Regions from separate parts of the Rhizobium sp. BR 317 genome, predicted to be linked through region 1. Evidence: predicted binding sites of a transcription regulator. Region 1 holds the regulator's gene; each other region holds the start of a gene.

What was found. Region 1 encodes LexA, which represses DNA repair genes until DNA is damaged. Its sites were predicted from a motif close to TGTTCNNNNTGTGTTCNG; they were not measured.
Region 2: QD357_RS13080 (ATP-dependent helicase) is a predicted target of LexA. The motif match lies at 3,885-3,902, and genes of this name have one in related genera.
Region 3: QD357_RS23505 (2'-5' RNA ligase family protein) is a predicted target of LexA. The motif match lies at 8,286-8,303, and genes of this name have one in related genera.

What each region holds. Positions count from the first base shown of each region.
Region 1 covers NZ_JARWLB010000001.1:274,654-284,719, reverse strand. The annotation lists gene QD357_RS01345 (LpxI family protein) at 1-81, shown strand, start outside; gene lpxB (lipid-A-disaccharide synthase) at 78-1,259, shown strand; gene gltA (citrate synthase) at 1,289-2,578, opposite strand; gene QD357_RS01330 (ComEC/Rec2 family competence protein) at 2,858-5,317, shown strand; gene lexA (transcriptional repressor LexA) at 5,298-6,020, opposite strand; gene QD357_RS01320 (DUF2721 domain-containing protein) at 6,411-6,962, opposite strand; gene QD357_RS01315 (mechanosensitive ion channel family protein) at 7,008-9,038, opposite strand; gene QD357_RS01310 (alpha/beta hydrolase) at 9,107-10,066, opposite strand, start outside.
Region 2 covers NZ_JARWLB010000007.1:63,432-73,497, forward strand. The annotation lists gene QD357_RS13065 (hypothetical protein) at 1-131, shown strand, start outside; gene secD (protein translocase subunit SecD) at 225-2,780, shown strand; gene QD357_RS13075 (SMP-30/gluconolactonase/LRE family protein) at 2,843-3,712, opposite strand; gene QD357_RS13080 (ATP-dependent helicase) at 3,981-6,050, shown strand; gene mmsB (3-hydroxyisobutyrate dehydrogenase) at 6,275-7,156, opposite strand; gene QD357_RS13090 (enoyl-CoA hydratase/isomerase family protein) at 7,179-8,237, opposite strand; gene QD357_RS13095 (GMC family oxidoreductase) at 8,277-9,872, opposite strand; gene QD357_RS13100 (branched-chain amino acid ABC transporter permease) at 10,035-10,066, opposite strand, start outside.
Region 3 covers NZ_JARWLB010000017.1:46,846-56,911, forward strand. The annotation lists gene QD357_RS23450 (patatin-like phospholipase family protein) at 1-518, shown strand, start outside; gene QD357_RS23455 (GntP family permease) at 522-1,976, shown strand; gene QD357_RS23460 (hypothetical protein) at 2,117-2,557, opposite strand; gene QD357_RS23465 (RNA polymerase sigma factor) at 2,780-4,039, opposite strand; gene QD357_RS23470 (YciI family protein) at 4,046-4,393, opposite strand; gene QD357_RS23475 (YciI family protein) at 4,724-5,095, shown strand; gene QD357_RS23480 (GFA family protein) at 5,239-5,652, shown strand; gene QD357_RS23485 (LysR family transcriptional regulator) at 5,672-6,607, opposite strand; gene QD357_RS23490 (hypothetical protein) at 6,720-7,253, shown strand; gene QD357_RS23495 (methylated-DNA--[protein]-cysteine S-methyltransferase) at 7,270-7,833, opposite strand; gene QD357_RS23500 (hypothetical protein) at 8,005-8,139, opposite strand; gene QD357_RS23505 (2'-5' RNA ligase family protein) at 8,387-9,007, shown strand; gene QD357_RS23510 (SulP family inorganic anion transporter) at 9,035-10,066, opposite strand, start outside.

The DNA.
Region 1 (10,066 bases):
GCGGTCATCGCGGCTGCCGACGAAGCCGGGCTTTTCGTCTGCGGCATCGACCGTGGCCTCAGCGCGGAGGGCTTCATGTGAGCGGTGCGCCGTTGAAACTCGCTGTCATCGCCGGCGAGGTCTCCGGCGATCTGCTTGGCGGCGATCTCGTCGCGGCATTGAAGCAACGCTACGATGGCCCCATCGAGCTAATCGGCGTTGGTGGCGACGCGCTGGAAGCGCAGGGCTTGCGTTCGCTTTTCGATTATTCCGAACTGTCGATCATGGGTTTTGCGCAGGTTATCAAGCGCTTGCCGAAACTGCTTGCCCGTATCCGCCAGACGGCGGACGCCATCATCGCGGCCAAGCCTGACGTGCTGCTCATCATAGACAGCCCGGATTTCACCCATCGCGTCGCCAAGAAGGTCCGCGCTGCGCTGCCTGACCTGCCGGTCGTCGACTATGTCTGCCCGAGCGTGTGGGCGTGGAAAGAATATCGCGCGCAGAAGATGCTCGCCTATGTCGATCACGTCCTCGCCATTCTACCCTTCGAGCCGGCGGCGATGCAGCGGCTGGCGGGGCCGGCTACCACCTATGTCGGCCATCGCCTGACGGTGGATCCGAACCTGCTGGAGACCCGTCGCCTGCGTGCGCTTCGGGTGCCTAGCGCGCCTGATGGCGAGAAGACGATCCTGCTGCTTCCCGGATCGCGTTCCTCGGAAATTCGCCAGCTTCTGCCGGTTTTCGAGCAGGCGGTGCTGGAGCTTAGCCGGCGAAGCGATCGCGTTCGTTATGTCTTGCCGACCGTTCCGCGGCAGGAGGCATTGGTGCGCTCGCTGCTTGAAAACTGGAGCGTCAAGCCGGATGTCTTCGTCGGCCAGGATGCCAAGTGGAATGCTTTTGCGGAAGCGGATGCTGCAATGGCAGCCTCCGGCACCGTGGTTCTGGAATTGGGGCTTGCGGGCGTTCCCGTCATTTCGGCCTATAAGACCGAGTGGCTCGCCCGGTTCGTGCTTTCGCGCATCAAAACCTGGACGGCGGCTCTGCCGAATTTGATTGCGGATTATGCCGTGGTGCCCGAGCTGATCAACGACGTGCTGCGTCCCGGTCTGTTGGCCCGCTATATGGAGCGCTTGTCGAATGATACGCCGGAGCTTGCGGCTATGCTTCACGGCTACGATCTGGTCTGGCAGCGAATGCAGACCGAGGAACCGCCTGGCGAAAAGGCGGCGGCGATCGTTCTCGATGTCTTGTCCAAGAAAAAACCCGGCCATTTCTGACCGGGTTTTTTGTTGTCTCGTTTTTCGGCTTAACGCTTGGAAACCGGAACGTATTCGCGCAGCGGTTCGCCGGTGTAGAGCTGGCGCGGACGGCCGATACGCTGTTCCGGATCTTCGATCATCTCGTTCCACTGAGCGATCCAGCCGACGGTGCGGGCAAGCGCAAACAGCACTGTGAACATGGTCGTGGGGAAGCCCAGGGCCTTCAGCGTGATGCCGGAATAGAAGTCGACGTTCGGGTAAAGCTTCTTCTCGATGAAATAGTCATCGGTCAGCGCGATACGTTCCAGTTCGATCGCGATGTCGAGCAACGGATCGTCCTTGATGCCGAGTTCGCCGAGCACTTCGTGCGCCGTCTTCTGCATGATCTTGGCGCGCGGATCGTAGTTCTTGTAGACGCGATGGCCGAAGCCCATCAGACGGAACGGATCGTTCTTGTCCTTGGCGCGGGCGATATATTCCGGAATACGGTCAACCGTGCCGATTTCCGTCAGCATGTTGAGCGCTGCTTCATTGGCGCCGCCATGAGCCGGGCCCCAGAGGCATGCGATGCCAGCGGCAACGCAAGCGAACGGGTTGGCGCCGGAAGAGCCAGCGAGACGAACCGTCGAGGTCGACGCGTTCTGCTCATGATCCGCGTGCAGGATGAAGATGCGGTCCATGGCGCGTGCAAGCACCGGATTGACTACATATTCCTCGCAGGGCACGGCAAAGCACATGCGCAGGAAATTCGAGGCATAGTCGAGATCGTTCTTCGGGTAAACGAAGGGCTGGCCGATATGGTACTTGTAAGCCATGGCGGCAAGCGTCGGCATCTTGGCGATCATGCGCAGGCTTGCGACCATGCGCTGGTGCGGATCGGTGATGTCGGTGGAGTCGTGATAGAAGGCCGACAGAGCGCCGACGCAGCCGCACATGACGGCCATCGGATGCGCATCGCGGCGGAAACCGGTGAAGAAGCGGGACATTTGCTCATGCACCATGGTGTGGTGCACGACCCTGTAATCGAAGTCTTTCTTCTGGGCTGCGGTCGGCAATTCGCCGTAGAGCAGCAGGTAACAGACTTCGAGGAAATCGCCGTGTTCAGCAAGCTGTTCGATCGGATAACCGCGATGCAGCAGAACGCCTTCGTCGCCATCAATAAAGGTGATTCTGGACTCGCACGACGCAGTCGAGGTGAAGCCAGGATCGTAGGTGAAAGTGGAGGTGTTCTTATAAAGGGCACCAATATCAATGACACTTGGGCCGATGGTTCCGGTCTTAACCGGCAAATCCACCGTCTTTTCACCCCAAGTTAGTTTCGCGCTTTGTTCCGTCATGCTGATCCTCCAAGATTTGGCGGGATGGCGCCTTAAAAAGCGCCAAAGGGTTAAGCGACTAACGATTAGCTATATGATCCAGAGCCTAATGCCAAGTTATCGTTACGCCTATTTGTGCATTGCGGTATCAACTTTTGGGCACTGCGGTAGGCGGACTCGTCGTGCGCTAACATGAATTGGCGTCATTTGTTGGAGATTAGGCCGATTTCAGTTGAAATCACCTAGCGGTGACGGCAAAACTCTCGCTCTAGCTGTAGTTTTGCGTGGGCGCTGGGGTATATGCCTAATTTAGAGGCACCGGATCCGCAGGTGGAAAGTAGGGAGTTTGCTGCGGTTGCCGAGCGCGAGCACGGCATCGGCACGACTATTTCTGCTACCAAAGCGATGCGGCCGGAGCGAACACAGGATCACGCCGCGCTTATTGCCCGTCTTCGCCTTGCGGCAGGCAGCATCCGACTCGGCATTTACCATTTGGTCGAAGAAGAGGCGGCGTACGGTCGCGCGATGCTGTTTGCGCCGGTCTATATCGGCGCCGGCGCGATCTTCTGGTTTGCCGCCGGAGCCGATCCGCCGCCGCAGGCCGTTTTTGCCGCCCTCCTTATCTTCGCAGCCGCTTTCTTCATCCAACAGGAGGCGGGGCGGGTGTTGCGGCACTTGCTGTATGCGGCCATGCTTGCCTGCTCCGGCATGGCTTTGGCGCAATGCGAAACCTGGCGCGCGTCGACGGTGATGCTCGACTCTGCGGTGACGACTACGATCACCGGGCGGATCGAACGGCGCGAGGCCGACGATAAGGGGCGTTGGCGCTATGTCGTAGCTCTCGAGGCAACGGAAAAGCCGGCTGTTCGCCGGCCTCCGGCGCAGATCACCATTTTCGTGCGCAAACAGCTCCAGCCCTTTGAACTCGGGGATCGCATTCAAGGCAGGGCGCGGCTGACGCCACCGGCCGGACCCGCCTTGCCCGGTCTCAACGATTTCGCCTTCAGCGCCTATTTCGATGGCACCGGCGCGAACGGCTTTGCCTACGGAACGCCGACGCTACTATCACCGACCAGTGATGTTGCTCAGGGATCGTTTTTCGATAAGGCGGATATCTGGCTCGCGCGTTTGCGCAGCAGCATCGGCGACAGGATTAGGATGCTTTTGCCCGGTGACACCGGCGCCTTTGCGGCCTCGCTTGTCACCGATGAGAGACGAGCGATCTCGGATGAGACGACGGAAGCGCTGCGGACCTCAGGTCTTGCGCATATCATTGCCATCTCCGGCCTGAACATGGCGCTCTCCGCGGGCATCTTTTATGTCGGCCTGCGTTATGCCCTCAGCCTGTTTTTCGGCGTGGCCCAGGCCTGGCCAACGAAGAAGATCGCAGCCTTCGGCGCGCTGGTCACGGTGACAGCCTATTATTTCATTTCCGGCTTCGGCGTATCGGCAGAGCGCGCTTTCATCATGATGGCGATCATGCTGGTTGCCGTGCTCTTCGACCGGCCATCCCTCAGCCTCCGAAACGTAGCACTGTCGGCGATCGTCATCCTCATTCTGTCACCGTCACAGGCGCTCGGACCAAGTTTCCAGATGTCCTACGCGGCGACCTTGGCATTGGTGTCCGGTTATTCGCTCTGGACGAGGCGACCGCATCGGGAAAGCGTTCTCTCCCGGTTCCGGCTCCTGCGTCCGCTGCTCTTCGTCTCGCGCTTCTTCGGAGGCATATTGTCGACCTCCTTTATCGGCGGCGCGTCGACCGCGATCTTCTCGATAGAGCATTTTCACCGCTTGGCGACATATGGTCTTGTCGCCAATCTGGCGGCCATGCCGGTCGTCTCCTTTGTCGTCATGCCTTTTGGTATGGCGGCTACAATGCTGATGCCGTTTGGCGTCGATGCTCCTTTCTGGCAGATCACCGGCGCGGGACTCGATGCCGTCATCGTCGTTGCCAAAACGGTCGCCGCCTGGGGCGGCAATATTCCCTTTGGCCGACTACCGGTCTGGCTATTTCCCACGGTCATAGTCGGCTTCTTGCTGATGACCCTGCTCAAAACATGGCTGCGGCATGCGGGTGCGCTTTTGATCATTGGCTCGGTCGCAGTCGTGGCCCTCAGCCCCGGTGTTCCGAAACCCGATCTGATGATCTCCGAGGACGGTACGCTGGTCGCTTTGCTGCGAAACGGTGCGTTGACGACCAACCGTGAGAAACCGCCCGATTTCATCTTCGAGCAGTGGCAAAGAGCCCTGGCGATCACCGAGCAGCAACCGCCTGCGATGCTTCCGCCCGACAGCCAGCTCCCTAAAATCAGCAAATCGGACAAGCATCGCCGCTTGAGTTCCGACGAACAGACCGCCGTTCGAAAGGCGATGGATGCGGCACTGGACAATGCCGGGCAGGGCGGTTTCGCCTGCCAGAAAGGGGCTTGGTGCGTGGCAATGCTGGAGAATGGCGACATGCTTGTCACCATTGAAGACGCTGCTTATCTCGCTCCGGCCTGCGATACCGCCAATATCGTCGTCACACCCATACGGCTGCGGCTTGATCGCTGCCGCTCCGGCGCTATGCTTTTTACGGGCGTAACACTTCGCCGGACTGGGTCCATCGAAATGAACCTCGGCGCCGAGAAACCGGTAATAACGGCGGCGTTTGAAAATCTAACGCGGCCATGGAGCCTTCATCGCGCCTATGACTGGCGAACCGGTACTTTCGGAGCGCCGATCGCACCGGTGTCACCCGTCAGTGATAGCGGCGAATGAGGCCGACGAGCTTGCCTTGCACTTTCACACGATCCGGCCCGAAAATACGGGTCTCGTAAGCCGGGTTAGCGGCCTCAAGCGCGATCGAAGCTCCCTTGCGGCGGAAGCGCTTCAATGTCGCCTCTTCATCATCGACGAGAGCGACGACGATGTCGCCGGGATTGGCGGTCGTGGCGTTGCGGATAATGACGGTATCGCCATCAAAGATGCCGGCATCGATCATCGAGTCGCCCTTGACCTCCAGCGCATAGTGCTCGCCGGAGCCGAGCATGTCGGCGGGAACGGTGATGTCATGGGTATTGTTCTGGATGGCCGAGATCGGAACGCCGGCGGCGATGCGGCCCATGACGGGGACCGAGACCGAACTGTTGTTTTCCTCACTTACCGGCTTGGCGGGAGCGGGTGGCGGCACAAGTTGCGGTTTGCCAAGGCTACCCTCGATGACGCTTGGCGAAAAGCCGCGGCGTGGCTGCAGGCTCGGGCTATAGGCCTCCGGCAGCTTGATGACTTCCAGCGCCCGGGCCCGGTTCGGCAGACGGCGGATGAAACCGCGCTCTTCCAAAGCCGTGATGAGACGGTGAATGCCAGATTTTGACGCGAGGTCCAGCGCATCTTTCATCTCGTCGAAAGATGGCGGAACGCCGGACTCCTTCATGCGTTCGTGAATGAAGAGAAGCAGTTCCTGCTGCTTGCGCGTCAACATCGTTTTGAACCTCGGGACTGAGAAGGTGTCGTGAAACAAATCCAGAACGGACACTATATGTTCCATATGTGTTCCGCAAGTCCTTAAATTTTGGTGAATATTTTGTAAGTGTCTCAAATAAATGGGAACAGAACGGGTCCTGGGCTGACGGATTTTCTCGACGCATACAGACTAAGGTACTGATATGTATATGGAATACGATTAAATGTGATTTCTGCGATCAGGAGCGGTCCATCTCAAAAGCGATAAAAAGCCACGTTGTTTGCTCAATAGTCTCTTTGGAGAGCGATGCTCTCCGAACGAAGGAGAACAAACTGTAGATCGAACAGGAAGGATCGAATTTTCGCGGGGCTGGGATCGGCGACGATTCTAGTAATATTGGATGGAAATTCAATAGGTTGGGCTCTTACTCGAACTCCTGTGCGTATGCTCGAGCAGGGTGCGGTCGTTGGCGATCTGCTTTAGCATACTGCGACCGGCCAGAATCATCTCGAAGAGAAAGGCCACGAAAGCGCCCATGAGCGCGATGACGGCAAGGCCGAAGAACCACAGCAGTAGCTGCTCGCGAAATTGCTGGCGAATCGCTCCGCCCATGAGGCCGAGCGTTGCAAGGCATGTGCACATGCCCGATGCCGTGCCGAGCAGGACGGCAACCTCAAGCGCCAATGTCCGCCGCCGCAGATAGTAGAGCTGCAGCAGCCGCGTTTCATCCGGGTCCTCCGAAGTCACCCGTTCGAAAAGGCTGTTGACCCGGTCCGAGACGCGGGCGAGCCTAGCCGAGAAAACATTGAGGCACCCGGCGGTGCCGGCCAGGCCAGCAGAAAGACCGGCGTCAGCGCTATTTGAATAACGTGCGCGGCAGCAGACGTTAGCTGGTCGTTCAGCACGCTCGATCTCCTTTCCGACGTCATCCGCATCAGGTTCGGGGTGTTGCTTCGGCAAGGAAGGACGTCAGCGTGAGGCCGTGGCTGATCTCACGCGAATGTTTTACGTCGGTGGCGCCGGCGATTGTGCCAACTGTTCAGCGGTTCTCTTTTTGTGCATTGTCAGAGCGGCGGCTGCGGTGTCGGATTTCTCCTCGCCGCCCACCTGGACGGTTGGCTGAGCGAATTCGATACCGTTTTCCATGAAGGCGTCGCGGATCATGGTGTAGGCGCGCCGCCGGATATAGGTTTGCCGACCGGGAAGGACGGTGAAGGCAAAGCTCAGTTCGATACCGAAGTCGCCGATCTGCTCGACGCCCTTCATTTTCAGGGTCTCGAGGATTTGCGGGCCGATTTCCGGATCTTCCTTCAATTGCTCTCCGATTTGCTTGGCGATCTTCTTCGCCTTGGCGACATCGGTGTTGAACGGAACCCGCAGCATGAATTTATCGATCGCCCAGTCACGGCTCATGTTCTGAACGGCGCCAAGTTCGCCGAAGGGAACCGTGAACACCGGACCGCGATGATGTCGAAGCCTGACGGAACGCAGGCTGAAGGATTCCACAGTTCCCTTGTAGCTGCCGCTCTGAATGTATTCGCCAACGCGGAAGGCATCGTCCATGAGGTAGAAAATGCCGCTGACGATATCCTTGACGAGCGTTTGCGAGCCGAAGCCTATCGCCACGCCGAATATGCCGGCTCCCGCAATCAGCGGCCCGATCTGCACGCCCATTTCCGACAATACCGTGAGGACGGCGGCCGCGATGACGATGGCTGCAAGCGCGTTGCGGAAGATCGGCAGCAGGGTGCGAAGGCGGCCCGCGCGCGCGGCTTCCGCCGACGGCGAGGATGCGTCGCTATCGGCAACGCTCAATCTCTCGTCAATGAATGCTTTCGACAACTGCCAGCAGAGATCGGCCAAAATCAGGATGACGACGCTCTTCAGTGCGCCGCGAACGGCTGCGTCGATTGCCGGATTTTCTCGTGCGAGGATGTTGGGATCATAGTGCCAGATGACTGTGATCCAGCCGACCGCGGCTGCGATGACGAGTGCCCGCGCACCACGGACTGCCAACACCATGCGCGCACTGTTCTTGTTGTCGCTCGGCCACCGTCCTTTTGCGAATGCCTCTGCCGTTCGTCCGACGGCGGACAGCAATCCCGGAAGAATAACGGCATAGACCCCAAGCCAGAAAAGACCGAGGAAGTTTGTCACCCAAAGAAGCCAGAGGCCGATCGCGTAGACTGAATAGAGGGTATTCACAAGCGCTAGCTGCCTGGAGGCTGTCGCATCGCCCGGCCGTCGCCACACGGCTTCAAATACGATTAGCAACAGGAGAATGGAGAAGCCGTGGGAAATGACGGTGCCGACGTCTCCGTCGATGGAGAGCGGTTTGGTCAGCGACGTCGTGGCGCCGGCGAAGGCCAGAACGGCGATGAAGAGACAGGCTCTATGGTAGCCGAAGGGCGACAAGGCGCCTGCGTCCCTCGATAGCTTGCAGCAGGCAAACACGAGGCGAGCGGCGATGAATGCCAGCAGATAAAACAGGATCACCACATGCAGAAGTGGCGGCCAGTCGATGGCCAGGAAAATGCCGGAGCTGACGAGGGTGAAAGCGATCCATGGCCCGAATTCTCCGATCGTGTGTGCGACAAGAGGATTTTGAAACCGGGCTTTGAGGACAGTTTTTTTGAAAAACCATTCCCCCGCGAGACCGATGCAGACCAGTATGGTGAGCATGACGAATGCTGGCGCAAAGCCGCTGTTCCTTGCCTGCTCACGCACCCTGCGCGCTGCATCGGCGAGCTGCACCGGGACATTCGGAATCGCCGCTCGCAGCGCCTGATATCGCGCCCGAGCGCGGGCTTCGCCGCTCTCGATCAATGTCGCTGTCGCCGCGGTAGGCTGCTGCTCCGCCGCCTGCCGCTTTTCCAGCCACTGGCGTAGCTCCGGATCATTCATCAAGCGAAGCAATTCGGACACTTTTGCAGGCGGTGCCGCAGGGGGTGTTTCGGCAACCTGCGCCCGGCACAGTTGCGGCACGATCATCATAAAAAGAAGAACCAAAACACCAGGGATCAGGCGCCGAAACATCTGAACAACCTCGAAACCAGTTCATTCGCAAGGGAAGTCATCAATTGGCACCTGCCGATCTCGGCCGTTCAATTCGTGAGTTCACGCTGCTGGGGGTCGCTTTTCAATGTATCTTCGATATCGGTAGCTTTAGGGCCGGTTGTTTTGGCGTTTTCGATCGCGGTGACGGGCGCTGTTACTGTCTTGGCAGCCACCGTACCGACGCCTTTGACTGTTCCGGCAATCACAGCGGTGATGTCGTCGCTCAGCCGTACGTCGGAATCGGTGAGCGGCTGCCCGGCAACGAGTCGGGTGCCGATCAACTTGACGATTTCCGGGCTCTCCGCGAATTTTCCGTGGTTGAGGCTGTCTCCGGTTTTCACCTTGGTAAGATCGATCGCGGTGATCCCAGCGCGTTCGAGCTTGGTGCGGTAGGGTTCTTCGGCCGGATTGATGGCGCCGAGGCGATAGACATCGCCCGATATCAGTCGGGAGACTGCCAGCGCCCGGTCGTCCTGGGAAACAAAGATCGTGAACTTCGGCCGCGGCGCGCCCATCTCAACGAACTGTTTCGCGAAAACATCGATGTCGATATCCGGTGATGCCAGGATGACGTTGTGGATTTTCGGGTTCACGCGGCCATCCCGGATGCCCATCTGGCGCAACGCCTCCATGGCGAGCCAGGTGCCCATGGAGTGCGCCATGATGGTGATGTCTTTCACCTCTGGATCGCTTGATAAGGTTCTGAGGGCCGTCTCGAGCGCCGTTCGCGAATAATTCGTGCTCTCCTTATCGTAGTTGTAGTCGAGAAGCCGTGCGCGTGAAGGCCAGGTAAAGAGCATCGGCGTCACCTGGGCGCCGGAATCGTGCACGATCTGCGCAAGCCTGAAGACGGAATCCTCGTATTTGTTGTTAAAGCCGTGAACGAAGACCAGCACCTTTCCGTCGACGGTATGCTGGCTGAACCAAGCACGACCTTCAGCGATGGAGTGCAGCTCGTGAACCCGGGTTACCGCAAACTCCGTCTTTGGATCTGGCGGCAATTTCTT
Region 2 (10,066 bases), on a different contig from region 1:
TTACAGCCGTTCCGTCGCTCGGGCTCCTGACCAATCCGGGGCAGCCGCGCACCCGCGGCGAACTCGCGCGGCATGAATCGCTTGCTTTCCGCGCCTATCTCGCCCGCGCTCCACCGACCGCTTTCATCTGACCGGTTCGCGCGCCTGACGGCGCATTTTCGACATGACCTTACGTCCGCCGGCGGCATGCTCTGCTGGTATCAGTGTATTCAAGGATAATACTCATGCGCACCTCACCATGGCTGGTGTTCACCTATACGGTGATCATCGTGCTTGGCCTTTTCATCGCCCTGCCGAACGTGCTGCCACAGTCGGTCTTAAGCAAAATGCCGTCCTGGCTGCCGCATAGCCAGGTTTCCCTCGGCCTCGACCTTCGTGGCGGCTCCTACCTCGTCCTCGAAGTCGACGAGAAGGACCTGACCAATGGCCGGCTGCAATCGCTGCTGCAAGACTCGCGCCGTGTCCTGCGCGACAAGAACATCCTGACCCGTTCGATCGTCCGCAATGGTGACCAGATCGTCGTCACGCTGACCGATCCGTCGCAGAGCAACGATGCGGTGACGCAGTTGCGGACCCTCGCCAATACGATCTCGTCCGGCCTTTCCGCCGGCCAGTCTGATCTGACGATTACGCCAAATGGCGGCGCGATTGCCATGTCCTTCTCGCCGGCCGGCATCGCCGCCAACGTCGATTCCGCCGTCCAGCAGAGCTTGGAAGTCATCCGCAAACGCGTCGACCAGGTGGGCGTCGCCGAACCGACCATCCAGCGCGTCGGTCCCAATCGCGTTCTCGTGCAGCTTCCGGGCGCACAAGACCCATCGCGCCTGCGCGAACTGCTCGGCTCGACCGCGAAGATGTCCTTCCATCTGCTCGCCGAGAACGTCGATCCGAAGAACCCCGGTCCTGGCGTTTCCATCCTCAAGGATGATCAGGGCAACAGCTTTCCGGTTCTCGATCGCATCGAGCTCGCCGGCGACCGCCTGACCGACGCCCGCGTCAGCTTCGATCCGAACACGCACGAGCCGCTCGTCACCTTCCGCTTCGACAGTGCCGGCGCAAACCGCTTCGCGGAAATCACCCGCGAAAACGTTGGCAAGCCTTTCGCCATCGTGCTCGACAACAAGGTGCTGAGCGCGCCGAATATTCGCGAGCCGATCACCGGCGGTTCGGGCCAGATCTCGGGCAACTTCACCGCCGACAGCGCGACGACGCTTGCAGCCCTGCTGCGCGCCGGCGCCCTGCCGGCCAAGCTCACCGTCATCGAAGAACGCACTGTTGGCGCCGACCTCGGCAGCGACGCGATCCAGAAGGGTATCTATAGCGGCCTGATCGGCTTCGCCTTGGTTGCCGCCTTCATCTTCGTGCTCTACGGCGCCTGGGGGATTCTCGCGAATGTTGCACTGCTCATCCACACGATCCTGACGTTCTCGGCCCTGACGCTTGTCGGCGCCACGCTTACGCTGCCCGGCATCGCGGGCGTCGTCCTTGGTATCGGCCTGGCGGTTGATGCCAACGTTCTGATCAACGAGCGCATCCGCGAAGAAACCCGCAAGGGCCGCGGCGCCTTCGCCGCCATCGATAACGGCTTCAAGAAGGCTTATTCGACGATTATCGACGGCAACATGACGGCCCTGATCGCCGCCGCCATCCTGTTCTACTTCGGCTCCGGCCCGGTTCGCGGCTTTGCCGTGACTATGGGTCTCGGCCTCATTATCTCGATGTTCACCTCCGTCGCCTTCGTGCGCGTCGTGATGATCGCCATCACCCGTCGCCGCAAGCTGAAGGTGCTCAACATCAGGCCGCTGATCCCCTTCAGCCCCTATGACAAGCACATCCAGTTCATGAAGGCCCGCTTCTTTGGCGTCACCGTCTCGGCGATCCTGTCGATCGCCTCGGTGGTCCTGTTCATCCATCCGGGCCTCAACTACGGCGTCGATTTCCGCGGCGGCATCCAGATGTCCGTCAAGACCAAGGACGCGGCCGATTTGGCTACGTTCCGCGAGGGCCTGAACACGCTCGGCCTCGGCGAAATCGCACTGCAGTCCTTCGGCGACAACAACAGCCTCCTTGTCCGCGCCCAGCGCCAGGACGGCGGCGAAGAGGCGCAGACGGCCGCGGTCACCAAGCTCAAGGCAGAAATCATCAAGATCGACCCAACCGCGACCATCGAAGGCACGGATGTCATCGGTCCGAAGGTTTCGGGCGAGCTTGCCTGGGCCGGCATCCTGTCGGTCGTGATCGCCAGCTTGGCGATGCTGTTCTACATCTGGTTTCGCTTCGAATGGCCGTTCGCGGTCGGCGCCATCGTCACTCTGGTACTCGACGTCACCAAGGCGATCGGCTTCTTCGCGATCACCGGCCTCGATTTCAACCTGACGGCCATCGCCGCTATCCTGACGCTGGTCGGTTACTCGGTGAACGATAAGGTCGTGGTCTATGACCGCATGCGTGAAAACATGCGGCTCTACAAGTCGATGCCGCTGCGCGACATCATCGACAAGTCGATCAACGAGACCCTGGCGCGAAGCCTCTATACCAACGCCACCGCCTTCCTGGCGCTGGTGCCGATGGCAATCTGGGGCGGCAGCGCCGTCTCCAGCTTCGCGATCCCGATGGTGTTCGGCATACTCGTCGCTGGTGCCTCGTCGGTCTTCATCGCCGCTCCGATCTTGCTGTTCCTCGGCGATTGGCGCCGCCGCCATGCCAAGGCGGTCGCCAACGACGCCGAGTCGGACGACAAGTCCGGCAAGGACAACAAGCAAATCCCCGCCGCCGAATAAGCGACAGACGGACACGAACAAGGGCATGCCCGGTTTCCGGGCATGCCCATTCTGCCTCCGGATCAGATGGACGGCATGTGCAGCGGCAGTCCTGGACGCGGTGCCGCTATTCTCTCCAAAACACCGTTTTCCTGCTCTGTGATGAGCGCATATTTGCCATCGAGGGTGAAGGCGATATTGCCCGGCCGGGTACCATTGGTGCGTATACGGCCGGCGATCTTCCCGGTGGGATCGATCAGGCAGATCTCGCCTTGCCCGTAGATCGCACAATAGAGCGTGCCATTGCGGTCGAAGGCCATGCCGGCCGGCCCGCGCAACGCCTTCACGGCAGGCGTCTGCATCACCTGTGCAAACAATTCCTGCCGCCCGCCGACGATCTGGCGATAGATTTTCCCGGTCAAGGTCTCGCTGTAGTAGAGCAAGCCATCCGGCCCGAAGGCAATGCCGTTGGCATAGAGCAAGCCGGCCGCCAGCACGCGCAGCACCCGTCCCTCCGCCGGATCGATCTGGTAGACACGACCGTTATAAGGCGCCCGGAAGAAATCAGGATTGATGTCAGCGCCGTCGAGCAGATCGGAGATGCGGACGCCGGAATCGGTCATGTAGAGCAGGCCGTCCGGGCCGAAGGCGAGGTCGTTCGGATAAAGAAACGGGCCATCGCTGCCGCCTTCGATCACCTGCAGGGTGCGGCCTTCTGGAGAGACCTTAACAAGGGAGTTTTCCGGACCGCCCGCCACCCAGAAACATTGATCGCCATCGACCGCGAGCCCAGTCGGTCGGCCGCCGGGCCGGCAGATTTCGCGGCGGACACCGGCCACAACCATTGTCAGGCAACGGCGGCTCTCACCGGTCTCCACAAGCGCGATACGCCCGTCCGTCAGGGCTACCGGCCCCTCAGGCTGGCGCAGTCCGGTGGCGATCGTCTCGTTCATGGTCGGGAACCCTCACCCAGCGCGCCGAAACCCCAAAATCATGTGTCAAAATGGTAAATAAGTACCCCAAAGGCTTTTTTCGAGCCGACGTTGGTTAAATCTGAACCAATTTCATGACGGGAGGGTCACATCTCTGTGCAGATCCGGCCGAGCTTGACAGTTTCAGTCAATTCGGAACATTCATCGAACATTCGGATATTATTGCGAACTTGATTCGTCACCGATTCTGTGGTCGCGCGCCTGCCGTCCGAAGCCTTCAGGAGAGCCCATGACTGCTGCCTATCTGGAAAAGCTGAACCCGGAGCAGCGGCTGGCGGTGGAGCACGGCACGACGGTCGAAGGCAGCCATATCGCCGGCCCGCTGCTGGTGATTGCCGGTGCAGGCTCCGGCAAGACCAATACGCTGGCCCATCGCGTCGCGCATCTCATCGTCAAGGGCGCCGATCCTCGCCGCATCCTGCTGATGACCTTTTCTCGCCGGGCGGCGGCCGAAATGGGCCGCCGCGTCGAGCGCATCTGTCGCGATGTGCTTGGCGCCAATGCCGGCATCATGGCCGACGCGCTTGCCTGGACCGGCACGTTCCATGGCATCGGCGCGCGGCTCCTGCGCGATTATGCCGAACAGATCGGCCTTGATCCGGCCTTCACGATCCATGACCGCGAAGACAGCGCCGACCTGATGAACCTCGTGCGCCACGAGCTTGGCTTCTCCAAGCTGGAAAACCGCTTTCCGACCAAGGCGACCTGCCTCTCGATCTATTCCCGCGCCGTCAATTCGGAAGCGCCGCTCGAAGAGATGCTGCGTGATTTCTTCCCCTGGTGCGCCGCCTGGGAAAAGCAGTTGCGCGACCTCTTCGCGGCCTATGTCGAGGCCAAGCAGGCGCAGAATGTGCTCGATTACGATGATCTGCTGCTCTATTGGGCGCATATGCTGCATGAACCGCTGATCGCCGAAGATATCGGCGGTCGCTTCGACCATGTATTGGTCGACGAATATCAGGACACCAACCGGCTGCAGTCGTCGATCCTGCTGGCGCTGAAGCCTGACGGTCAGGGACTGACCGTCGTCGGCGACGATGCGCAGTCGATCTATTCCTTCCGCGCGGCCACGGTGCGCAACATCCTCGACTTCCCGACCTCCTTTACCCCGGCTGCCAACATCGTCACGCTCGACCGCAACTACCGCTCGACACAACCGATCCTGGCCGCCGCCAACGCGGTGATCGATCTTGCTTCCGAGCGTTTCACCAAGAACCTGCGTACCGAACGCCAGAGCGCGGAGCGGCCGCGGCTGGTAACGGTGCGCGACGAAAGCGATCAGGCGCGTTACATCGCCGATCAGGTACTGGAAAATCGGGAGAGCGGTGCGAAGCTGAAGCAGCAGGCCGTGCTTTTCCGCGCTTCGCATCACAGTGGACCGTTGGAAGTGGAGCTTACCCGCCGCAATATCCCCTTCGTCAAATTCGGCGGGCTGAAGTTTCTCGACAGCGCCCATGTCAAGGACATGCTCGCCGCCCTGCGCTTTGCACAGAACCCGCGCGATCGCGTCGCCGGCTTCCGGCTGATGCAGCTTTTGCCGGGCGTCGGCCCTTCGACCGCCCAGCGCGTACTCGACCACATTGGCGAACAGGCCAGTCCAATGGCGGCCCTTGCCGATTTTCCGGCGCCGCCGCGCTCGGGCGAGGACTGGACGACTTTCGTAGCAACCATGCAGGAGCTCAAGACCGGAAAAGCGGGATGGCCTGCGGAAATCGGTCTCGTTCGGCAATGGTACGAGCCGCATCTGGAGCGGGCGCATGAGGATGCGGCGACACGCCAGGCGGACTTGATCCAGCTCGAACAGATCGCCGGCGGCTATGGCTCGCGAGAGCGCTTCCTCACCGAACTGACGCTCGATCCACCCGATGCTACTAGCGATCAAGCGGGCGTGCCGCTGCTCGATGAGGACTATCTCATCCTCTCGACCATCCATTCCGCCAAGGGTCAGGAATGGACGAAGGTGTTCGTCCTCAATGCCGTCGACGGCTGCATTCCGGCGGATCTCGCGGTCGGCTCTTCCTCCGAGATCGAGGAGGAACGACGGCTGCTCTATGTCGCCATGACACGGGCGAAAGACAATCTCGATCTTGTCATTCCGCAACGGTTCTTCGTGCACGGTCAGCATGCGCAAGGCGACAAGCACGTCTTTGCCTCACGCACGCGCTTCATTCCGGCGACATTGCTGCAGTTTTTCGAGGTTTGCGGCTGGCCGCAGGCAAGGGCCGAAAGCGCCGCCGCCATTAGGGCGCGGCAGGTGCGCGTCGATGTCGGCGCGCGGATGCGCGGCATGTGGCGGTAAGTGGGGCTTATTTGTAGAGGTCGCTGTTCCGGCAAGGCCCCTCACCCTAGCCCCCTCCCCGCTCGCGGGGAGAGGGGACGACCTCACAAAGAACTAAGCCTCCCCCGAGCCGAAACTACCTGGGGCACAACTCCCCCTCACCCCGGCCCTCTCCCCGCCTGCGGGGAGAGGGCCGGGGTGAGGGGCATCGGGCTTTCAACTCGCTCGATCGTCACGAGCAATCCTCAGCCCGCCTCCCGAAACATCTCGATAATGGCCGAAAAATCGCGGCCTCCATTGCCGAGCTTCTCGAAGAGCGCATAGAGCTGCGCCGCTTCCGCGCCCAGAGGTGTCGATGCGCCGCTCGACAAAGCGGCCTCCTGTGACAGGCGCAGATCCTTCAGCATCAGGGCTGCCGAGAAGCCGGGCTTGTAGTCGTTGTTAGCCGGCGAAGTCGGCACGGGGCCTGGCACCGGGCAATAGGTGTTGATCGACCAGCACTGGCCGGACGACGTGGAAGCCACATCAAAGAGAGCCTGATGCGAGAGGCCGAGCTTTTCACCGAGCACGAAGGCCTCGCAGACGCCGATCATGGAAATGCCGAGGATCATGTTGTTGCAGATCTTCGCTGCCTGCCCGGCGCCAGCGTCGCCGCAATGGACGATCTTCCGGCCCATGACTTCCAGCAGCGGCTTGGCGCCCGCGAAACTTTCCTTTGAGCCACCGGCCATGAAGGTGAGCGTTCCGGCCGCAGCTCCGCCGGTGCCGCCGGAGACCGGCGCGTCGAGCGATAGGCAGCCGGCATCGCCAGCCATGGCATGGGCCTTGCGGGCGCTGTCGACATCGATGGTCGAGCTGTCAATCAGCAGAGTACCCTTCGGCACGGAGCGCAGGATATCGGTCCAGACCGTCAGCACATGTTGCCCCTTGGGCAACATGGTGATGACCGCTTCCGCATTGGCCAAGGCCTCGGTCAGCACGTTTGCGGCCTTGACGCCCGTCGCCTCCGCGGCCTTCAGCATATCATGGGAGAGATCGAAGCCGATGACGTCATGGCCGGCCTTGACCAGATTGGCGGCCATGGGACCGCCCATATTGCCGAGCCCGATGAATGCGATCCGTGTCATGATGCTTTTCCTCCCATTCTCTTTACATCGCGAAAAGCGGCGGCTGCGGCGGTACGAAGAAGCGATCGATGGCGGCATCTTCGACCTCGGCAAGGCTCGCCGGCGACCATTTCGGATTGCGGTCCTTGTCGATGACGGCTGCGCGAACGCCTTCGTAAAAGTCGGGATTATACAATATCCGCATGCAGGCGCCGAGTTCACGATCCAGGCATTCGGCGAGGTTTGCGCTATTGCGCCCGGCGCGCAGCAGCCGCAACGTCAGTTTCAGGCTGGTCGGCGAGCGCGTGCCGATGATCTGCAGGGTCTCGGCAGCGAAATCGCCCGCCTCCCGCGCCAGCGCCTCCTGAATGTCCTCGACAAGATCATAGGCCAGCGCCCGATCGATCATGTCGCGGTTGGCGGCCAGGCGGCTTTCGCCGGCGGAAATCGCCATGCCGGCAATCACCCCGTGCACATCGTCCGGCGATGCAGAACCGGGTAGCGCCCCGATCGCCTCGATCAGTGCGGAGAGATCGGAGGACGCAACACAATGATCGGCCAGCCGCGCATGGATCGCATCGGCCGCATGGATGGCGAGGCCGGTCAGGCCCATCCATGTGCCAGCTTCTCCGGGCGCTCGCGGCAAAAGCCAGGTAGCGCCGACATCGGGAAAATAGCCGATGCCGGTTTCCGGCATAGCGAGCCGGGTGCGCTCGGTGACGACGCGATGGCTGCCGTGCGAGGACAGTCCGACGCCGCCGCCCATCGTGATGCCGTCCATCAACGCCACATAGGGTTTGGGATAGCGGGCAATGGCATGGTTGAGGCGGAATTCCTCGCGCCAGAAGGTCTCGGCGTCTGCAGAGCCTCGTTTGCCGCTCTCATGCAACAGGCGGATATCGCCGCCGGCGCAGAAGGCGCGATCGCCCTCGCCCCTAACGATGACGCAGGCGATGGAAGGATCGGCGGCGAAATCATCAAGAGCCGATGCGATCGCCCGGATCATCGGCAACGTCAGGCTGTTCAGCGCCTGCGGCCGGTTGAGCCGGATGAGACCCGCCGATCCCCGACGTTCGATGATGACCTCGTCTATGCTGTCCATTCGAAACTCCCCATCCTACCTCCACTCATCAATAGGCGCTCAGCGGTTATCGGCAAGGATCATCTCCGCGGCTTTTTCGGCAATCATGATGGTCGGCGAATTGGTATTACCCGAGGTGATCGACGGCATGACGGAAGCATCGGCGATCCGAAGCCTTGCCAGCGCCCGAAACCGCAGCCGCGGATCGACCACGCTTTGCGGATCGCCGCCCATGCGGCAGGTGCCGACCGGATGAAAGATCGTCGTGCCGATATCGCCGGCGGCGCGCTCTAGATCGGCGTCAGTCTGATAGGATGGGCCGGGCTTGAATTCTTCCGGCTTGAACTTGGCGAATGACGGCTGCTCCACGATGCGCCGCGTCAGCCGGATGGAGCGCACGGCAATTTCGCGATCGCGCAATGCCGAGAGATAGTTGGGGCTGATCTTTGGCTGGGCTGTGAATTGGGGGCTCTGGATGTGCACAGAGCCGCGGCTCTCCGGCCTCAGGTTGCAGACGCTGGCGGTAATCGCCGGAAACGGATGGACGGGATCGCCGAACTTGTCGAGCGAGACCGGCTGCACATAGTATTGCAGGTCCGGGGTTTCCTTGTCGGGGCCGGAGCGGGTGAAGATGCCGAGTTGGCTCGGCGCCATCGCCATCGGTCCGGAGCGGCGCACGAGATATTCCAGACCGATCGCCGCCTTGCCGAAGAACTTCGTCGCCTTCTCGTTCAGCGTCGGCACGCCGGTCACTTTGTAGGCCATGCGCAGTTGCAGGTGATCCTGCAGGTTCTCGCCGATCGCCTTGACCTCCCGCACCACCTCGATGCCGGCCTGGCTCAATACGTCGCCGCGACCGAGACCGGATAGTTCAAGGATCTGCGGCGAGCCGATCGCGCCGGCGGAAAGCACCGTCTCCTTGTCCGCAAAAGCGCGTTTGGTCACGCCGTCATGCTGGAACTCGACACCGATGACGGCATCGTCCTCGATCAGCAGGCGGCGGACCTGGGCCTTGGTGAGAACGGTGAGATTGCCCTGTTTCAGCGCCGGCCGCAGGAAGGCCTTCGCGGTGTTCCAGCGAATGCCCGCGCGCTGGTTGACGTCGAAATAGCCGGAACCTTCATTATTGCCGCGATTGAAATCCGCTGTCTCGGGAATACCGGCTTCACGCGCGGCCGCCTGGAAAGCGTCGAGCACGGCCCAGCGCACGCGAGCCTTCTCGACTCGCCATTCGCCGCCGGCGCCATGCATCTCGTCCTTGCCTCTGTAGTAGTCTTCGGACTTCACGAAATAGGGCAATACATCGTCCCAGCCCCAGCCAGCGCAGCCGAGCTGCCGCCAGAGATCATAATCGCGTGCCTGGCCGCGCATATAGATCATGCCATTGATCGACGAGCTGCCGCCGAGCACCTTGCCGCGCGGATAGTTCAACGAGCGGCCGTTCAGCCCGGCTTCCGGCGCTGTTGTGAAGCACCAGTCGGTGCGGGGATTGTTGATGCAATAGAGATAGCCGACCGGGATGTGGATCCAGTGGTAATTGTCGCTGCCCCCCGCCTCCAGCAGCAGCACCCTGTTGTTGCGATCCGCCGACAGCCGGTTGGCAAGCACGCAGCCGGCACTGCCGGCGCCGATGATGATGTAGTCGAAGCGATCCATCTGCATGCCCCTCACCCTAACCCTCTCCCCGAGGGGAGAGGGGACCATTTCGGCATTTGCGCCGGCCACCGATCCGGTGAATTTCAGGAACAATTCCCCCTCTCCCCTCGGGGAGAGGGCTGGGGTGAGGGGGTGCATACCAAAAACGCATGGGCCTAATCTTTACCGCCGATACTCAAATCCCAGCTTCCGCC
Region 3 (10,066 bases), on a different contig from region 1:
TGACACCGGACGTCCTGCTTGCCTCCGCATGCCTGCCGACGCTGTTTCAAGCGGTCGAGATCGATGGCGAAGCCTATTGGGACGGTGGCTACGCCGGCAATCCGACGATCACGCCGCTGGTTCGCGAATGCACGTCTCAAGATACGATCCTCGTGCAGATCAACCCGGTTGAAAGGCCGGGCACGCCCCGCTCCGCGCGCGAGATCCTCAATCGTATCAACGAAGTCTCCTTCAATGCGGTCCTCCTGAAGGAACTGAAAATGATCGCACTGCTTCGGAAGGTGGCTCAGGTGGGGGATGACGAGGGCGAGCGCTGGGCGTCGATGCGCATTCACCGGGTCGTCAGCGACATGATGTCCGGCCTCGGTTCTTCCTCGAAGCTCAATGCGGAATGGGAGTTCCTGACCATGCTGCATGACTGGGGACGCAAGTCCGCCGACGCCTTCCTCGATGCCCATGGCGACGATCTCGGCCGCCGCTCCTCGCTCGATCTCGATATCCTGCTGGAAGAGGGCTGACGGATGGGGCTGTTCGGCATTCTGATCGGCCTCGGGCTGCTGGTCTGGCTTGCCTTCCGGGGCTGGAGCGTGCTGCTGCTGGCGCCGCTCGGCGCCATCGTTGCAGCGCTCTTTGCCGGGGAACCGGTGCTGGCGCACTGGACGCAGACCTTCATGAGCAGCGCTGCGAGTTTCCTCGCCCAGTTCTTTCCGTTGTTCCTGCTTGGCGCACTTTTCGGCAAGTTGATGGAGGACAGCGGTTCGATAGCGGCAATCGCCGATTTTATGATGCGGCGACTGGGAAAGGGTCATGCCATCCTCGCCGTCGTCATTGCCGGAGCGCTGATCACCTATGGCGGGGTCAGCCTCTTCGTCGCCTTCTTCGTGCTGGCGCCGATGGCGCAGGAGTTGTTCCGGTCATCAGGCATTCCCAGGCGGCTGATGCCGGCTGCGATCGTGCTCGGAACGTCCACCTTCACTATGTCGGCTTTGCCGGGAACGCCATCGATTCAAAATGCCATCCCTATGCCGTTCTTCGGGACGACGCCGTTTGCAGCGCCCGGACTGGGCATCATTGCTTCTGCCATCATGCTTGCCTTTGGTCTATGGTGGCTGCGTCGCGCCGAGGCGGCCGCGCGAAGATCCGGCGAAGAGTTCGGCGAGGGCATGCCGGCGACATCAGACCATCTCACTTCCGACGACCGGCTGCGCGAACGCGCCACGGCCGGCAGGGAATTCGATCCGGCCGAGATCGCGCATGGCCGCCATGCCGAGACGACGCCGCCAATCTGGGTTGCGGCGCTGCCGCTTGTTGTAGTTGTCCTTGTGAATCTCAGCATGACGCTGCTGATCCTGCCGGCGCTTGATCTCGGCTTCCTTTCGGAGGATCGATGGGGCGGGATCTCCCGCTCCTCGGTCAGCGGCGTATGGGCCGTTGTCACGGCGCTGGCCGCCGCGGTCGCAACTGTCGTCGCGCTGAATTTCCGGAGATTGCCGACCTTGCGCGAGACGATGGACGCGGGCGCCAACGCGTCCGTCCTTCCGGCGGTCGCCGTCGCCAGCCTGGTTGGCTTTGGAGCGGTCGTCGCGGCGATGCCCGCCTTCGGGATCGTGCGCGACTGGGTGCTCGGCATCGGCGGGGGACCGCTCGTTTCGATCGCGGTGGCCACAAATATCCTGGCAGCGCTCACGGGTTCTGCTTCCGGCGGTCTCACGATCGCCCTCGATGCGCTTGGCAGCACCTACCTGATGCGAGCGCAGGAAACAGGCCTCGACCCGGCACTTTTGCACCGCGTCGCGGTCATCGGGGCTGGAACGCTGGATAGCCTGCCGCACAATGGCGCGGTCGTCACCCTGCTTGCCGTCTGCGGGTCAACCCACGGAGAAAGCTACCGCGACATCGTCATGGTCGGCATCATCGGCGCGATCCTGGCGCTCATTGCCGTCATCATGCTGGGGAGCATTCTCGGCTCGTTCTGACATATTCACGCGTTGGAGCGCGGCGCGTCTAACCTATGAACAATCGAATGGAATAGAGGGCGAACGGCAATCCCCGGGGTCGTTTTCCCGGAGAGGCCCGATCGCTGAACTAGCAAATCGGACCCTCCAAGGTAATGCCCTTACCTCATCGAGATGCTCATGCCGCTGATATCGGCGTTGACTTGCAAGCCGACCTGCCGGCCTGTGAGTTCGAGCTGGGCGCCCTTGTCATTGGTCATGACGATTATCTGGGCGCCTTTGCCGACCGCACCGCCACCGCCCGCTGCACCATACACTCCGGCCACATCATGGGCGCGGCGAATGTGGCGCACGGTACCACTGAAATAGGTCTTGGAAGCCCCGAAGGCGAGGCCGCCCGAGATGCCGCCGATCGAGATCGGATAGTGGCGACCGTGGAAGGTCAGCGTACCCTCGCCTCCGGAGCCACCGACGAAGAAGGCCGCCTTGTAAACGGCGAAGCGGATCGTCCCGCTGTCGGCATGGGCGGCGCTGGCAAAGCTAATTCCCGCGGCGGCGATGGCTGCAACCGCGACTGAACGAAAACCGGACGAAATCTTCATCATGATGAGATGTTCCTCAAGAGCGCCGCTTACCCAGCCGGCCGGGCACGACGTTAGCGTCGTATCAAAGTGACAAATAAACAGTCTTGCACGACATTTGTTCCAAAGCACGATAAAAACAATGCGTTAGAGCAGATCCAAATGATCGAGTGGGAATGAGGCACAACGGCCAAACCTTCCATCCGGGAAGGGATAATGGCCTGTCCAACCGCAACGCCGAGCCTAGCGCGGCGGCACCAAGCTTTCCCTCCGCCGCCTTTGCAAAAAGCGGCGAACGGCAGGGTCTATTTCCAGGGCAATCGCTTGGTCATAGGCTTCGCGAGCCGCCGCCATTTCTCCCATTCTCGTATGAAGTTCGGCGCGCGCCGCCCAATAGGGTTGATACTCGATAAGCCGGCTACCGGGCGCCAGCACCGGCAGCGCCGCGAGCCCTGCGGCAGGCCCGCGCGTCTGTGCCACGGCAATCGCGCGATTGATTGCCGCCACCGGCGAGCCGGTGATTGCGCAAAGGCCATCATAGAGACGCTCGATCGCCACCCAATCCGTCGCGCCTGTACGGCGTCGCACGACATGGGCCGATTGGATGGCCGCTTCCAATTGATAGCGGTCGAAAGCATCAAACGCGCTGGCGCGAATAAGCAGATCCTCGGCCTCGTCGATCAGGCCTTCGTCCCATAGGGCAGGATCTTGATCGGCCAACGGCACGAATTCGCCGGCCGCACTCCGCCGTGCGCCACGCCGCGCGTGGGAATAGAGCATCAACGCAAGCAGACCGAGCGCTTCGGCCTGCTCTGGCAAAAGTGCGACGATCAGCCGGCCCAGGCAAATGGCCTCCTCAGCCAGGTTGCGCAGGCTCGCATCGGCGCCGGCCGGATCGCTCCAGCCTTCCGCATAGGCTGCATAGACTGCCTCCAGAATCGCCCCCAGGCGGGCGCGCATGTCCGCCCTCTCGGGCACGCACAAGGGAATTTTGGCGCGTCGAATCTTGTTCTTCGCCCGCGCCAGCCGTTGGCCCATCGCCGCCGGCGAGACCAGGAAGGCGGAGCCGATTGTCTGGGCATCAAACCCCAAGATCGTCTGCAGGATCAGCGGCGCTCTGATGCCGGGCTCTACCGCCGGATGCGCGCAAGCGAACATCAAAGCCAGGCGCTCGTCTGGAATTTCCGGCGCAAGGCTCGCCGCTGCCTCCAACTCCTCCGCCATGAGCTTCAGATGCCCGGAGGCGACAGCGCTTACCCGTCTGCGCCTGATGGCGTCGATCATCTTGCGGCGGGCAACGGCAAGCAGCCAAGCTTCGGGGTTTAGCGGCGCGCCCTTGACCGGCCAATCGGCCAGAGCAGAAGCAAAGGCCTCCGACAGGGCGTCTTCGGCGCCGGCCACATCGCGTGTGCGCGCCGCGAGAATAGCGACCAGTTTGCCATAGCTTCGGCGCGCCACCGCTTCGGCGGCTTTGACGGCAGACTGGTCGTCTCCTTGCGACATGGCAGATCAATAGACCATCAGAGGGCGAACCTCCACGGTATCACGCCGAGCACCGGGACAACGCGCCGCCCAGGCGATGGCGCTATCGAGATCTGCCGCCTCGATGATGTAGTAGCCGCCCAACTGCTCCTTGCTTTCGATATAGGGGCCGTTGAGAACGGTGGGCTTGTCATCCGTTGCGCGCACCACGGTTGCCGCCGAGGAATCCTGCAATCCACTGCCCGCCACGAAGGCTCCGGCCTTTTTCAACACTTCTGTGTAAGCCGCATAGGCCGCGAATGTCTCGGCTTTCTGCTCCTTGCTTGCATTCTTATGTTCGGCTTCGTTCCAATACACCAACAGCATATATTGCATGACGCATTCCTTTCACTCGATACGCGCAGCCTTATGGCTCGCTGCGACAACGACGTTTGAACCGGGGAGATTTTGACAGGGTGCAGGAAGAAATTTTGGGCATCGGCGGCCTTACAACCTCGATATCGCTTTTGGCGGCAAAGGTGACATGTCTGCTTGTGGAGAGAAAGGCCTCTGTTCGCGCCGGAATTCCGATCATTTGAGCCGGATGTAAGCGCAGAGACATACGTTCGGTGTCAAAAAATTTGCAGGACAATGTCGGCTTCCGAAAACCCCATTCGTCGTTCCACTATCAGGCCGATGAGGCCGGCTCGAACAAGGAGACAGACAATGCGTGTGATGGTGCTCGTGAAGGCTACCGAGGAGAGTGAAAAGGGGTTTCTCCATACGGCATGGGAGACGGAGATGATGGAGGCGATGGGCAGATTCAATGACGAACTGCGCGATGCCGGCATCCTGCTAACGGCAGATGGCCTCAAACCCTCCTCTGACGGCAAGCGGGTTGCATTCGATGGTGCCGGCCGTACGGTCATCGACGGGCCTTTCGCCGAACCCCGCGAACTGGTCGCCGGCTTCTGGATCTGGGAGGTCAAGGACATGGACGAGGCCGTCGCCTGGGTAAAGCGCTGCCCCAATCCCATGTCGGGACCGAGCGAGATTGAAATCCGGCCGTTTTACGAGATGGCTGATTTGCAAAGATAATCCACCGCCAGAGGTGACTTGCGGAGCTTGACCTATTTTGATCGCATGCCCGATGCTTTTTGCTGAATAACCGCATAAGATGTGGCGGCTTACCTCACTGCAATTGTCACGGATGCCTGTCAACGGACTAGGAGGGCTGATACATGGCGAAGAAGCACACGGGTCAGTGCGCATGCGGCGCCGTCAAATTCCAGTTCAATACCGATCCTACCTTCGTCGCCGTCTGTCACTGCCTTGACTGCAAGAAGGCATCAGGCGGCGAGGCGGCCGCTTTCTTCGGCGTGCCTGAAGATGATTTTACGCTGATCAGCGGCGAGCCGAAGGCGTTTCACTACATCGCGCAGTCAGGAAAGGGCCTGGATCGCAACTTTTGCCCCGATTGCGGCGCCAGGGTATTCAGCAGCAAGCTGGAGAGCTTCCCGGGAATGATCTTCGCGACGATCGGCTGCCTGGATAGTTCCGAGGGCATTGAGCCGATGCTCGAGATGTTCACCAAGCGCCGCCTCGAATGGGTGAAGCCACTCGACCTTCCGCAGTTCGAGACTATGCCTGGCTGAGTCCAAGCGGCGATCAGGCTTAGATCGCCTTTCCGAACCGAGCGTCGGTACTCCGGTATCTGACATGCTCGATGAAGGCTCGGAGTTTGGGCAGGACCTGACGCCTACCCGGATGGTACAGAAAAACCCCCGGCGTCGTGACGGCGAAGGGGGTGAGCAGCGCTTGCAACCGGCCATCGGCAACAGCCGCTTCGGCGAGCGGACCGGGCACCTGCGCAAGTCCCGCACCCTGGATGGCAGCCCCCAGAACCGTGGGATAGTCATGCGCGATCAGCGGCCCCGAGACGATCGCCTCGACCGCCTTGCCACTATCGACAAAGGACCAGGGCGCGACCGATCCGTTCGAGCGGCGCATGCGCAGGCAGGCGTGGTCGCGCAGATCGTCGATGCGCTCCGGCCGCTTGCGCCGAGATAGGTAATCCGGGCTGCCAACGACTACAAACGGGAACGGCGGCGTCAGCCGCACCGCAACCATGTCGGCGGCGATGAACTCGCCCATCCGCACACCGGCATCAAACCCTTCGGCAGCCAGATCGACCAGCTTCTCGCTTACGGCGATTTCCACCTCGACTGCAGGATAGGCCTCGCAGAAGGAGGCGATCAGCGGCTCCAGCAGGATCGGCACGACCGAGCGCGGCACGGCAAGGCGCAATAATCCGGCCGGCCGCTCTCCAAGCTGACCGGCGACCTCGCTTGCGGCGACGAGCTCTTCGAAGGCAGGCTTTGCACGCGACAGGAACCGTTCGCCTGCCTCGGTGAGGCCGACACTGCGCGTGGTGCGCAGGAAGAGCGCTGCGCCGACGCGCGTCTCAAGTGCACGCACCACTTGGCTGATCGCTGAAGGAGTCACCCCCAGTTCTGCGGCGGCTCTGCGAAAACTGCGGTGCTCGGCGACGCTCAGGAACGCCTCCACACCATCGAGCGCACCTCGTCTCACTGTGAAATTCTGCTTCATGGCCCGTCAACATTATAGCGAATAGTCGCCAGGCGAAAGCGGTCGTACATCTGGCTTGCAAAGCGCCCGCGGCGTTCGAGGCCGCATGAATTAGAACCTCATAGGAGGCCCCATGTCGCCCGCATTCATCTTCCAGCTCCATCTTGTTCTGGGCTACGTTCCGTGGCTGCTGTGCTTCGGGGCGTATGTCTGGCCGAGGCTCAAAGCGATGAATCCGGTCGAAGCGCAGCGCGCCATCGCCACGCTGCACAGTTTCCGCTTCTTCGGGCTCGTCTTCATTGTTCCCGGCGTCGTCGGCCCCAATCTGCCCGCCGGCTTCGCCACACCGGCCGCTTATGGTGACTTCGCAACCGGCTTGCTCGCCATCCTGGCGCTCCTGACGGTAAGGACGCGCCCGCTCTTTTGGCTGTTCATCATCGCCTTCAACGTTGCGGGGGCAAGCGACATCATCATCGACTATTATCACGGCAGCCAGCTCGACCTTCCGGCATTGGCCGGGCAGCTTGGCGCCACCTACGCGATCCCGATCATCTACGTGCCGCTATTGATGATCACGCACGTCGCCGCGTTCTATTTGCTGCTGCGCCCTCAATCTCAGAGGATTCGGACTCTCGCCGTAGATGCAGCCGCATCTACGGACGCGTAATTCATCCGATCGACGATCAGAAGCCCAGGGATTGCTGCACAGGCTTCGGCGGCGCGAGCTGGACACCTTCCAGCTCCAGCATGCGAGCCTTGGCGGTCGAGCCGCCGGGCGCGGAGAAGCCGCCAATCTTGCCGCCGGCGGCCAGGACGCGGTGGCAGGGGATGATCAGCGCCACGGGGTTCTTGGCCATAGCCTGGCCGACGTCGCGCGCAGCTTCCGGACCGGCGCCGAGCTGTTTGGCGAGCGCGCCATAAGTGGTGGTGTGCCCCCAACCGACCTGCCGCGCGGCCGCGTAGATCTGCTTGAAGAAATCATCCTGCTCGGTGAGATCCAGTTTGACGGTAGAGAAATCGATCTCCTCCCCAGCGAAATAGCGCTTAACGGCGGCAACTACTTCGGCCACATCTGATGTCGGTGCGCCGGGCCTTGCATTTGGCAGACGGCGAAGCATAAGGCGCTCGGTCGCATCAGCGCTTTTCGTTGGGAGCTGGAAGCGCGTTATGCCGATATCGTTCCACGCAATCCCACAGAAACCGCCTGCGTTTTCGAAGATCAGATAGTGTTGCATCGTCTCGCTCATGGCAGAGTCTCCGTGTTTCCACTTGCCATGAAAATCGTGCTTCAGGCCCCCGAATTCAACCCGATTCTTGCGCAGGCTGAGCGTTGCCAACATTTCCCGGTTGAGGGAAGCGGTGCCGATGCTGCTATGGCAACATCAACCGCACCGCTTCCCATCCGGCTTGGGAGCTTATCAATATCCGCCGCCGGCCGGAGCGGAATTCTGTGTCATGCCGCCTCCCCCGGAATTGCCCGTGGTGGAGCAAGCGGAGAGGCCGAGGCCGATGAGGGTGATAAGTGCGGCTGAGACGATGGCTTTTATCAACATGTGAGGTCATTCCCTTGTTGAGAGCGGGCGCAAGGTGCCCTGACCTGCCGTGAACAATCGAGGGGCAGTTTTATTCGGTACACTTCGTAAATCGGGGATGCGCTGGATTATCTCGATCTTCCCAGCCAATTGCCGCCACTTAATTTTGTTCTCTATTTGTTCTTGATTTTGAGGCTATGCGGCCGTAGGATATCTGCGATCGGCAAGAACAGGACGAGGCAAAGCGACTTGGCTTTGAAGCGATCTCATGAAGAACAATGGACAGCTTTCGCTCAATCTTGGCGGGGGATCACGGGTCAGGAAATCCGAAGCCGACCCGATGCATTCCGATGCGCTATATTTCGCTATCCTGCCTGATCGGGAGGTTGCTTCTTCAACTGCTGAACTGGCAGGCCATCTCCGTCGGCAATATGGCTTTTCGACAAAGCCGAGACGGTCGGATTTGTTTCATATCACGCTCTATCCGCTGGGATCCTACAACGGCAGGCCAGAGCCGCCGCACGAGGTTGCGTTTGCGGCGATGCAAGCGGCATCGACAGTCAGCAAAACATCATTCCAGGTCGTCTTCGATCGAGCCGTCAGCTTTGGCAACGGTGATAACCGGCCGCTTGTTTTGTGGCGCAAGGAGGGAAATGCGGAGCTGAAGGCGCTGTATCGGGAACTGGATGACGCAATGCGGCACATCGGATTTGCAAGTGATGGCAGAGAGAAATTTGAGCCGCATATGACATTGCTATATCGGGGCCATTTGATTCCCGAAGTCATATTGGACGAACCCGTCACCTGGACCGTTCGAGATTTTGTCCTGGTCCATAGCCTGCAGGGCGAAGGCGAGCACAAGCATCTCTGCTATTGGCCGCTGAACTAGCCCGGTTACCCAGGCATTCGGCTGACATCAGGCGCTTTGTGCCACCGGGCTGACAACAGTCGCCGCATCGTCGACACTGAAACTGCAGCGCTTGTCGAGATCGATCATTCCGGCCGCCGCCATGAGGTCACGAGCCTGATCATGGGCACGCGCGAATTGCACGCGGATGCCGGCGGTGCGCATGGCACTATCGAATTCCATCAAGGCGTCGAGTGCGGAACTGTCGAGATCGAAGCTTTCTTCCAGACTGAGCACCACGGCCTTCAACCCCGCTTCCGCGCGGCTGCGGGCTAGAATTTCGCCAAGGATCATATCGGCATTGCCGAAAAACAACGGCTCGCCGGGGCGCCAGATGGCAATGCCGGGTGTCTCAATCGCCTCCGGATGGCGGCTGAGATCGACAAAATTGTGGCTGCTCCCCAATCGCCCGAGGCGGGCGACATAGGGAGAGGCCAAGCGATGCATCATCGCGACGAGCGAGAGCACGATCGCCAGCAGCATGCCGTTGAGGACACCGAAGAGCAGCACGCCGCCTGCCGCACCCAGCGCGACATAGAAATCGCGATGCAGCCGTCGCAGGCGAAGGATCGGACCGGGATCGAGCGCATGCGTGAGGGCCGCAATCACCACGGCGGCAAGCACCGGCTCCGGCAGCCGCGCCACCAGCGACCCGGCACAGGCAATCAGAATGGCAAGGCCGATGGCGGCAAAGACAGCAGTGGCGCGCGTCTTCGCACCCGCTGCCTCGCTGGCGAAACCCGCGGAAAAACCGGCGCCGACGGGCATGCCCTGGACGATGGCGCTGGCGATATTGGCGAAACCCAGCGCACCCAGCTCGCGATTGACCTCCAGAGGATCGCCATAGCGCAGCGCCAAGGCACGCATCGTACCCCAGGATTCGGCGAAGAGAATGAGCACGAGAGGCACGGTGAACTGCACCAGCCGCGAATAAGCGGTCCAGCCGGCATCGGGCAGCGAAGGCCATTGCGGCAGGACCTCGATCGTCCCGACCAGTTCGACACCATGGCCGCTAAGATCAAAGACAGAGGAGGCGAGGAT